2 regions of the Rossellomorea sp. FM04394 genome follow, and region 1 is predicted to be linked to the other one. Evidence: riboswitches for the same ligand, from Rfam matches in the RefSeq annotation. Region 1 holds a riboswitch; the other holds the start of a gene.
The links. Region 1 has a riboswitch for S-adenosylmethionine ahead of ACCB35_RS14205 (peptide ABC transporter substrate-binding protein). Riboswitches for the same ligand answer to the same signal wherever they lie in the genome.

Region 1 (5,006 bases):
TTTATAGTCGAGGCGAGGGAGCTGGATCATGCCTTGCCGACTTTCGGATACCGTGTGGTTGAAAAAGATAAACCGGGTGTCCTTCAAGTTGACCGATTAAAGGGGATAGGTATTCAACCTGGACCCGTCTACAAGAAATTAAAATCAGGCGAAACCGTCCAGTTGGAAGACGGCACAGAGCTCAATGGAAAGGATTTTCTTGGACCTTCGATTCCAGGGCGTGTTGTGACGATTCTTGGAGACACCAGGGTTTGTTCAAATGCTGTCGATTTAGGAAGGTCAGCAGATGTACTCATTCATGAAGCGACTTTCAATCGGGATCAGGAGGAAATGGCCCGTGAGTATTACCACTCGACGACAAAGCAAGCGGGGGAGACAGCTTTAGAAGCAGGGGCTAAATTGCTGTTTTTAACCCATATTTCCTCTCGATATGCCAAAGAGTCCTGGGAAGAGTTGGAGAGGGAAGCAAGGGAAGTGTTCCCTGATACGTATATAGCCAAGGATTTTATGGAATATGTCATACCTTTAAAGAAGTAGAGGGGTGAAGGGATGAAGACGATTTATATCGTACGTCACGCAAAAGCGGAAGGACAACCGCTTCATGCGCATTTAACGGAAAAAGGAAAGAATCAAGCGAACCAATTGGCTGCTTTTTTAAAAAAACGACCCATTCAAGCGATATATTCCAGTCCGTTTGTGAGAGCCGTTGAAACAATCGCTCCCTTTGCAAATCAGTCGGGATTAACCGTACAGGAAGATGATCGTTTAGGAGAAAGAATATTAAGTGATCATGATCTTCCTGATTGGATGGAAAAATTAAAAGACAGTTTTGAGGACTTTTCCCTTGCGTTACCAGGCGGAGAGTCGAATGATCAGGCGACGGAGAGAGCAAGGTCTTTTATAGAAGACATATTAAAAAAAGAAGAAGATCATATTGTCTGCGTGAGTCATGGAAACTTAACCACGCTGATTTTAAGACTGTTTGATGAGAAATACGGATATGATGAGCTGTTCGCCCTTTCCAATCCTGATGTGTATGTTGTAAAAGTCGAAGAAGACGGGGCATCTGTTCAACGGATATGGGAGTAAGTTCATAGAGGAAAAGGGGAGTACGAATGAAGGAAATCACATTTGACCATATTTATAATCCAGGACATGAAATAGGTGAGAATGAGCTTTATAAACATATTCATTTTCCAGAAATGTTAACAAGGTATGATAGTAACTTTCTTAAATTCAAAAAACATCCAACGCTGGCTGAATTTAAAGAGGCTGCCCTGTTCTTGAGGGAATTTCATCAATCAAAAGGCCAGAAGCATGTAAAGTTTCTTTTTCCTGACGATCATAAACCTTCAGAGGAATTGATGGATTATTTTAAGGATGAAGGATATGAGACAGGTTTCAATGAATTGTATCTTATCGAGCCAGGTCAATTCCCAATACTTGAAGACATCCCTGATATCGAAGTAAGGGAAGTGACCGAGGCGGAGCTCAATGCGTACCTTGCATTTCAATACGAGCAGGATTTGGAGTATGGCCCCGATTTTGCCGATCAAAAGGTGGATATGCATAAGAGGAATTTTCAGAATCCCCGTTTGGTGCAGCTACTCGCTTTCTATAAGGGGACCCCGGCCGGATCCGTGGATGTGATCATTGAAGATCATACAGCAGAAATCGATGGGCTGATGGTTCATGAAATGTTTCAAAAAAAGGGGATAGGGGCAAGGCTTCAACAGTTTGTGATGAAGCAATTCCCTGATAAGACCGTGATATTGGTAGCGGATGGGGAAGATACTCCGAGATTGATGTATCGAAAACAAAACTATCGTTGTTTAGGTTTCAGGTATGAGGTACAGAAGGTGTATGAGACTGAACAACCCGAATAGATGATGTTCAAAATGTGAGTTTTATTATATTGACATAATTGTTTTCATCGTGTATATTTTTCTATAATTTAATAATTTTTCCATTATCCAGAGAGGTGGAGGGACTGGCCCTTTGAAACCTCGGCAACAGACTTATTATAGTACTGTGCCAACTCCAGCAAGCATATCGCTTGAAAGATAAGGAGATCATTTTAGGTATGTTAGTTCATAGTTAAATCAGCCCTCTTCTTGTTTTCAAGAAGAGGGCTTTTTATTTTATTGAAAGGGGGAAGTTTTAAGAAGTTACCAGGGTACATATGTCAAGGACAATAATGATTGAGGAATTTACTAGGAGGAAAATAGTATGGGTTCGATAAAGAGAAAAATCAATAAGTATTTTGCTTTTATAATTTTATGTTTACTTTTAACAGCATGTAATCAAAATGCCACTTCAGATGTTAAACAAGGAAGTGAAGATCAGCAGGTTTTGCGTCTTGTTCAAACGGCTGAAATGCCGACATTGGATAGCTCTTTGACAACAGATACAGTGTCTGCCCAGGTACTGGCAAGTGTCGTTGAAGGCTTATTCGAACTGGACGAAGAGGATAATCCAAAGCCGGCAATAGCAGAGAGTTTCGATGTAAGTGAAGACCAGAAAACCTATACGTTTCATCTACGTAAAGACGCCAAGTGGTCAAATGGAGAGCCAGTCACAGCGGATGATTTCGTTTACTCTTGGAGACGGGGGGTTAATCCTGATACGGGGGCAGAGTATGCTTACATCCTATACGATATAAAAAATGCCGAAAAAATCAATACAGGAAAATCAGGACCGGACGAGCTGGGTGTGAAAGCTATCGATGTACATACTCTGGAAGTAGAATTAGAACATCCGGTTCCTTATTTCTTACAATTAACCACACTTCCAATGTTTGCGCCCCTCTCACAAGAGTATGTGGAAGATAGTGGATCTAAGTACGGCTTAGAAGCGGATACAACGTTATACAACGGACCATTTGTTGTGAAAGAATGGAAGCACGAGCAAAGCTATTTATTAGAAAAAAATAAACACTACTGGGATCACTCTGAAGTGAATCTGGATGCAATTGAAGTTGATATCGTAAAAGATTCTTCTACGGCGATAAACCTATTTAATACTGATGAAATTGATCAAGTGGTTCTATCGGCTGAATTAGTAGATCAATATAAGGAGAGCCCTGACTTCAAAAGCTTTTCCGACAGTAGAATGTTTTTCCTTAGACTAAATCAAAAAAATCCTATCTTATCGAAACAAAAAGCCAGAAGGGCAATCGATCTGGCATACAATAAAGAGGACTTGGTGAATGTGCTATTAAACGACGGGTCTTTGCCTGCCTATTATTTTGTTCCAAAGGGATTAACGAAAGGGCCTGATGGAAAGGACTTCAGAGATACCGTTGGACCCCTGAATGAAGGAACCCTAAAAGAAGCGCAAGCTCTGTGGAAGGAAGCAATGGATGAAGAAAACATTGATTCTATTGAAGTGGAATTACTTAATTACGACACGGAATCTTCCCGGAAAATCGGGGAGTATATTAAAAACCAATTAGAATCTAATCTCGAAGGGCTTACGATTAAAATCAAACAACAGCCTTTTAAACAAAAAATAGAATTGGAAAATAAAATGGAATATGAAATCAGTTTATCTGGATGGTCAGCTGATTATCCAGATCCAATGGCTTACCTTGATATGCTTCTATCAGAGAGTCCATTTAATCGGACTGGATTTGCAAATGAGAAGTTTGACTCGTTAATTTTAAAGTCGAAAGGAGAATTGTTAGAGAAACCAGAAGAGCGCTGGAAGGCTCTTCAAGAAGCAGAAAAAATCCTGTTTGAAAAAATGGCGATTTCACCGGTCTACCAAAAAGGTGTAGCCTATTTAGAAAAGGGTTCAGTGGAGAATGTATTCATTCATAAGTTTGGTGCTCAATATGGATATAAATACGCTTATTTAGAAAAATAGACCATACAAAGAAAGCGCTCAATTGGTTACCAATTGAGCGCTTTTTCCGTATTCTTACCAGCCGCGATCATACTGCTTAGGCGCTTCTATCTCTACACCCAACTCTTTGGCTGCCGTTCTTGGCCAGTATGGGTCACGAAGCAATTCACGAGCAAGTAAGACGAGGTCAGCACGCTCGTTTTGCAGGATTTCTTCTGCTTGTATACCTGTTGTAATCAGCCCGACTGCACCTGTATCGATCTTCGCTTCTTTTTTTATGGTCTCGGCAAGTTTCACCTGATAACCAGGGAACACTGGAATTCGCGCAGGTACAAGTGCACCGGAGCTTACGTCGATAAGATCGACTCCTTGTTCCTTCATCCATTGGGCAAACACAACATAGTCTTCAACGTCCAATCCTTCTTCGTTATAATCTTTGGCAGAAACACGAACGAGTAGAGGTCCGTCCCACACTTGTTGAATTCCATCGATGACTTCACGAAGGAAGCGGTAGCGGTTTTCTGCAGATCCACCGTATTCGTCGGTACGTTTATTGGATAGTGGAGACAGGAATTCGTTGATGAGATACCCATGTGCCCCATGAATTTCAATCACATCAAAGCCCGCTTTCTTCGCTCTTTCTGCTCCTTTAATGAATGCCGTTATAGTCTCTTTAATATCATTCGCCGTCATTTCAACGGGCATCTTCATCTCTTCATTAAATGGAATCGCAGATGGAGCAAGGATGTCTCCTTCAAGAACGGCTTTTCTTCCTGCGTGAGCAAGCTGAATCCCGGTCTTTGCCCCCTGTTCCTTGATCAAGCCCACTAACTCTTTCAACCCTTCAATATGTTCGTCATCCCAAATGCCTAAATCCTGCGGGGATATTCTCCCCTGGGGAGTGACCGCAGTTGCTTCTTGAATGATGAGGCCGACACCACCGACAGCACGGCTCGTATAGTGGGTGCGATGCCAGTTTTCAACTTTTCCATCTTCGTTATGGGAAGAATACATGCACATAGGTGCCATTACAATTCGATTCTTCAGTTCTACCTCTTTAAGCGAATATGGTTGAAATAGCTTTACGTTCATTTTAATCACCTTCCATGACGTGGTATTTATTTCGGGTTTCTAAATAGTACTACACATGAAGTATAACA
Region 2 (5,006 bases), 840 kb from region 1:
TTAGACCTTTTTCTTCTAATAACGTAAGGATACGTCCGTGGTCTGCTACGGAATTACTCATTAAGATCGTTGCACCTTCAGGCAGGTCTTCAAGGGATTTATACTTTTTAGAATAAACGCCAATCGGCTCAATGTGAATGCCACCAGCATTTTCGAAATCATATCCGTGTTCCGCTTTTTGAGATTCTAAGTAAGGTACGTGTTGGAAATAGTTTGCGTCAATATCTCCATTATCCAGATCTTTATTTGGCAGGATATAGTCCTGGTACGTTTCAATTTCTAAGTCGATACCTTTCTCCTCTAATAAAGGCTTCACTTGTTCAAGAATTTCAGCGTGAGGAATATTGGAAGCTCCAACTACTAATTCTTTCTCGTCGCTGCCTCCTCCTGATTCTGAATCACTTCCGCATGCTGCCAATCCAAAAATGCTTGTTGCTGCAATAACTCCTGCTACCCATTTTTTCATTTTTATTTCTCTCCTTTTATCGTTTATCCAATTTATTTGTAAAGAAATCACCTAATAGTTGAATCGCAAACACGATGAGTAAGATCATAATGGTTGCGGCGAGCGTCACGTCTTCCCTGCTTCGTTGAAAGCCATCTAAATAGGCAAGGTTTCCTAAACCACCTGCTCCGATGACCCCGGCCATTGCCGTATATCCAACGAGGGCAATCGCTGTTACTGTAATTCCTGAAATCAAAGCCGGCATGGATTCCGGGATCAGGACTTTCCAGATAATTGTACTCGTCTTTGCACCCATTGCTTTCGCTGCTTCGATGACGCCTTTGTTCACTTCTCTTAAAGCTATTTCTACCATGCGGGCGTAAAACGGAGCGGCTCCGATAATTAGTGCCGGAAGGGCTGCATTCGCTCCACGGATCGTATCCAATAAAAACTTGGTGAATGGAATTAATAATACAATCAAAATAATGAACGGAATCGATCTGAATACATTCACGACTGCACTTGTAATCGTGTATGTCAGTTTGTTATCCCATAGATTTTCCTTAGAGGTGAGGAAGAGCAAAATCCCGAGGATCATTCCGAGTACAAAGGTAATCACTACAGACATCCCGGTCATATACAGGGTTTCGAGGGTCGCTTCCCACATCTTCTCCCAATCTACATTTGGAAATAAATTTTCAATCATCCTCTTAACACCTCCACTTGAACCAGTTGCTTTTCTGCAAACGCTAAAGCATCTTTGATGATCCGTTCATCCCCATCAAGGTGAACAAATAACGTTCCATAGGCACCCTTTTGGGTTTGGGAGATTTGTCCTTGAAGGATGTTCACGTCTAAGTCAAACTTCCTTATCAGAGTGGTGATGAGGGGCTGCTCAGTTGATTCACCTACAAAAGTGAATTTCAACACTTTTCCATTCGGATATTGCGTCAATAGGTGATCAATGGTTTCACCCGTTTCTTTTGCTTGCGAAACTTCTTTCACGAAACGCTTTGTCACTTGCTCTTGTGGATTTCGGAACACTTCCAATACATCGCCGAGTTCCACGACCTTGCCCTGCTCCATGACTGCGACACGGTGGCAAATCTTCTGAATCACGTGCATTTCATGAGTGATCAGGACAATCGTCAGCCCTAAGCGTTTATTAATATCCACCAATAAATCAAGGATGGAATCGGTTGTTTGTGGATCTAAAGCGGAAGTAGCTTCATCACATAATAGGACATCGGGATTGTTAGCAAGGGATCTGGCAATCCCAACACGTTGTTTCTGTCCTCCGCTCAGTTGAGACGGGTAGGCATCTCCTCTGCCTTCCAACCCTACAAGCTTCAATAATTCATTGGATCTTTGAACTCTCTCTTTCTTTGATACTCCGGCAATTTCTAATGGGAACTGTATATTTTCTAATACTGTCCTGGACCAGAGGAGATTAAAGTGTTGAAAAATCATGCCTATTGACTGTCTTGCTTCCCGAAGCTTTTTACCCTTTACTTGGGAAACGATTTGACCATTCACGTCCACTATTCCTTCTGTGGGAACCTCGAGACCATTAAGCATGCGGATCAGCGTACTCTTACCTGCTCCACTATAGCCAATCACCCCAAAAATTTCTCCTCGGGCAATCTCGATATTGACGCCATCAACGGCTGAGATCGAACCCGATTTGGATTGATAGATTTTTTTTACATCTGAAATGGTAATCATGTTGTATTCCACCTTCTTTCGGAGTAAAACGACCTGTTTAATCAGGATTATTGGTGTACCTACCTGGCGTTTTCCGGTTACATTTTTTATTTCAATAAAAAATGCCTTTCCGCGATAAGCAGAAAGGCATAATCATATAGGACTATCCTTTCTCTCATCTGTCAAAGCCATTGCTTTGAGTGAATTGGCACCATTTCAATTTTCATTGACGGTTGCCGGGCTTCATAGGGCACGTCCCTCCACCTCTCTTAATAAGAGTAAAGTATCGATTATTAAATTTTTTAATAAGTTAAAGACTCTGAAAATTTGCTACAAGAGAGATTCTATCATCGGTGATCGAGTGTGTCAATTATTTTTTCTACTCATTCTTTAAACTTCAACCGGCTCTTTTCTCCTTGACCTCGTCAGCCAAAGAACAGACTCAACAAATAGAAGTGGGCGATACCCTCCTCTGATTTTAAGCTCTCCGGATTCAATCAGTTGAGACAACCGTTCCTCCCCTGTAAGTAGGGAAACCACTTTTCCCTCCATTCCTTCGATTACGAAATGAGCGTCTTCACTCAAATCATCTAATACAACGCACCCCTTGCTGGAAATAGAAATACCGTACAAATCTTTTCCACAATCAAAGTGAAGAACAAATGGGCTGTCTGGAAATAAGAGTCGTAAGTGATATCTTGAATGACACTGATCTACTAATTCCTCTAAATATATTCGCATGAATACCCTCCCAGTGAAACTTCTATATTATTACAATTCCACTTTTAGGTATTTATCCCTTTTATACTTTCTCGACATGTTTTGAACGTATCCATCTAATTTGTCGAACAGTAAGAATCTGGATGAATACTAGCCAAAAAATGATGCCATTCGCAACATTTCCCGAGAAATATGTCTTCGTTTGTAGAAAGAAAATCGTTTAGAAAATAGACATATAAAAAAGACCTTCTCCCAAAAGGTCTCTTATCCACTAACGATCAGTGATCTTGTTTAAGGTTTCATATAAAAATGGAACGGAATGAAAGGCATAGATCCTGTCCCTTTCGACCCCATCCTTAAATAAAAGTAAGCAGGGTACACTTTCGATGGATTGTCCTTCTGCGAATTGGGGCAAATAATTCAAGTTGGCCTTCACAAAATGAAAAGGTTGCGGAAGCTTTTCCACTACGTCAATCATTTTACTTGCAACCTGACAAGTACCACACATCGGGGTATACAGGTAAACGGCTTCAAACGTATTGTCTTCAATCAGATGGGTTAATGTTTCGGTATTACTTACCTCCATCAAAACTAGATCATCCTTTTTCCTAAATATTCTTTATGAACGTCTATATTGGCTCCAATCAGGACAGACGCCAAGTGATACTCCGGAGCTGCTGCCACTTCCTTGTACATGCGATCAATGTACAAATGTTCAGCTTCAGGGAACTCACGTTTAAATTGCTTTCGTAATTTTTCACCTGCATCATCAGCATCTACGAGGATATAGACATCCCTTTCCAATAATGCATCAATGAGTTCGTCCATTTTCGTAATGCTAATCGTCCCGTTTGTACAAATAATTTCAATCGGTTCTTTAATGATATGTTTCACTTTTCGTTTGTCTGTTGTCCCTTCGACAATGATTACTTTTTCGTCAAGTTCCATCATGATCATCACCTTATCTTTCAGAAATAAGATTACGATAGTATATTCAAATAACAAGAGATGATGTACACTTTCTACACTTTCTGCTTATATTTTCTCATGTTTATAAAAAAATGCGCAAGTGGTTTGCCTATCTGCTTATACAAATGGTGCCAGATCCATTATCGAATCTGGCACCATGAGCATCTCTAACACCAGCCACCTTCATCACAATCTGTGTATCTTGCTTGATCGCCTTCCGTGGAAGTGTAGCTTTGATAAATTTTATTTTCTTTTGCTTCAAAGTTTGGCTCCATGTTTAACCCATCAAGGGGTAAAGCCATTCTGCCGATTGGCTGATTATCTAAATATAGTTCTACTTCTCCATTTTTCAGTTTTCCTGTCACCCTGTTGGTTACATCTAATTTCTTAGGCTTGAGCACCATATATGTTCATCCTTTCTAATTGAAAAAACGTCTACTCATATGATGCCCAAAATATAAAACAAAACACCTTGAGAAGCCCTCAAGGTGTTTGGAAAGAAATTATCCTTCATTAATCATTTCATCGTATTGTTCAGCAGTCATAAGCTTGTCTACTTCTCCAGCGTCTGAAGGTTCAACGACGATCATCCATGCTTTTTCATAAGGTGATTCGTTCACGAACTCAGGGCTATCAGACAGCTCTTCATTCACTTCTACCACCTTACCTGATACTGGTGCATATAGCTCAGAAACGGTTTTAACCGATTCGACACTACCGAATGGCTCGTCCGCTTTGATTTCATCCCCAACCTCTGGTAACTCAACGAATACGATATCGCCAAGTTCAGATTGTGCAAATGATGTGATTCCTACGCGTACATTTTCCCCTTCAACTTTGACCCACTCATGTTCTTCAGAATAACGAAGTTCTTTCGGTGTACTCATTCTCTATCCCTCCAAATGCTAGTATACAACCTAATATTGACACACTTTTCATTAAAAAAGCAAGAAAACTAAGCGTGAATGATGAAACTTTTTCATTGTCCATGATCTGGTAATCCTAGACCTCTTTTTACTTCCAGGTTTCTTCAAAGGTTTCTTCCTTGAAACCAACTGTCACCTTGCTTCCATCCGTCGTAATCGGACGCTTGATCAGCATCCCGTCCGTGGAAAGGATTTCTAATAATTTCTCATCAGAAGCAGAGTTTACTTTATCTTTCAAGCCC

Region 2: another riboswitch for S-adenosylmethionine. It lies ahead of ACCB35_RS18420 (methionine ABC transporter ATP-binding protein); the one in region 1 lies ahead of ACCB35_RS14205 (peptide ABC transporter substrate-binding protein).

The regions. Positions count from the first base shown of each region.
Region 1 is NZ_CP168654.1:2,797,031-2,802,036, reverse strand. Features, by position in the region: gene rnz (ribonuclease Z) at 1-537, shown strand, start outside; gene ACCB35_RS14215 (histidine phosphatase family protein) at 550-1,089, shown strand; gene ACCB35_RS14210 (GNAT family N-acetyltransferase) at 1,116-1,886, shown strand; SAM riboswitch class I at 1,967-2,070, shown strand; gene ACCB35_RS14205 (peptide ABC transporter substrate-binding protein) at 2,239-3,867, shown strand; gene namA (NADPH dehydrogenase NamA) at 3,922-4,938, opposite strand.
Region 2 is NZ_CP168654.1:3,641,224-3,646,229, forward strand. Features, by position in the region: gene ACCB35_RS18410 (MetQ/NlpA family ABC transporter substrate-binding protein) at 1-466, opposite strand, end outside; gene ACCB35_RS18415 (methionine ABC transporter permease) at 483-1,151, opposite strand; gene ACCB35_RS18420 (methionine ABC transporter ATP-binding protein) at 1,148-2,170, opposite strand; SAM riboswitch class I at 2,322-2,428, opposite strand; gene ACCB35_RS18425 (SCP2 sterol-binding domain-containing protein) at 2,540-2,890, opposite strand; gene ACCB35_RS18430 (thioredoxin family protein) at 3,141-3,455, opposite strand; gene ACCB35_RS18435 (toprim domain-containing protein) at 3,461-3,820, opposite strand; gene ACCB35_RS18440 (YusG family protein) at 4,006-4,242, opposite strand; gene gcvH (glycine cleavage system protein GcvH) at 4,342-4,725, opposite strand; gene ACCB35_RS18450 (arsenate reductase family protein) at 4,853-5,006, opposite strand, start outside.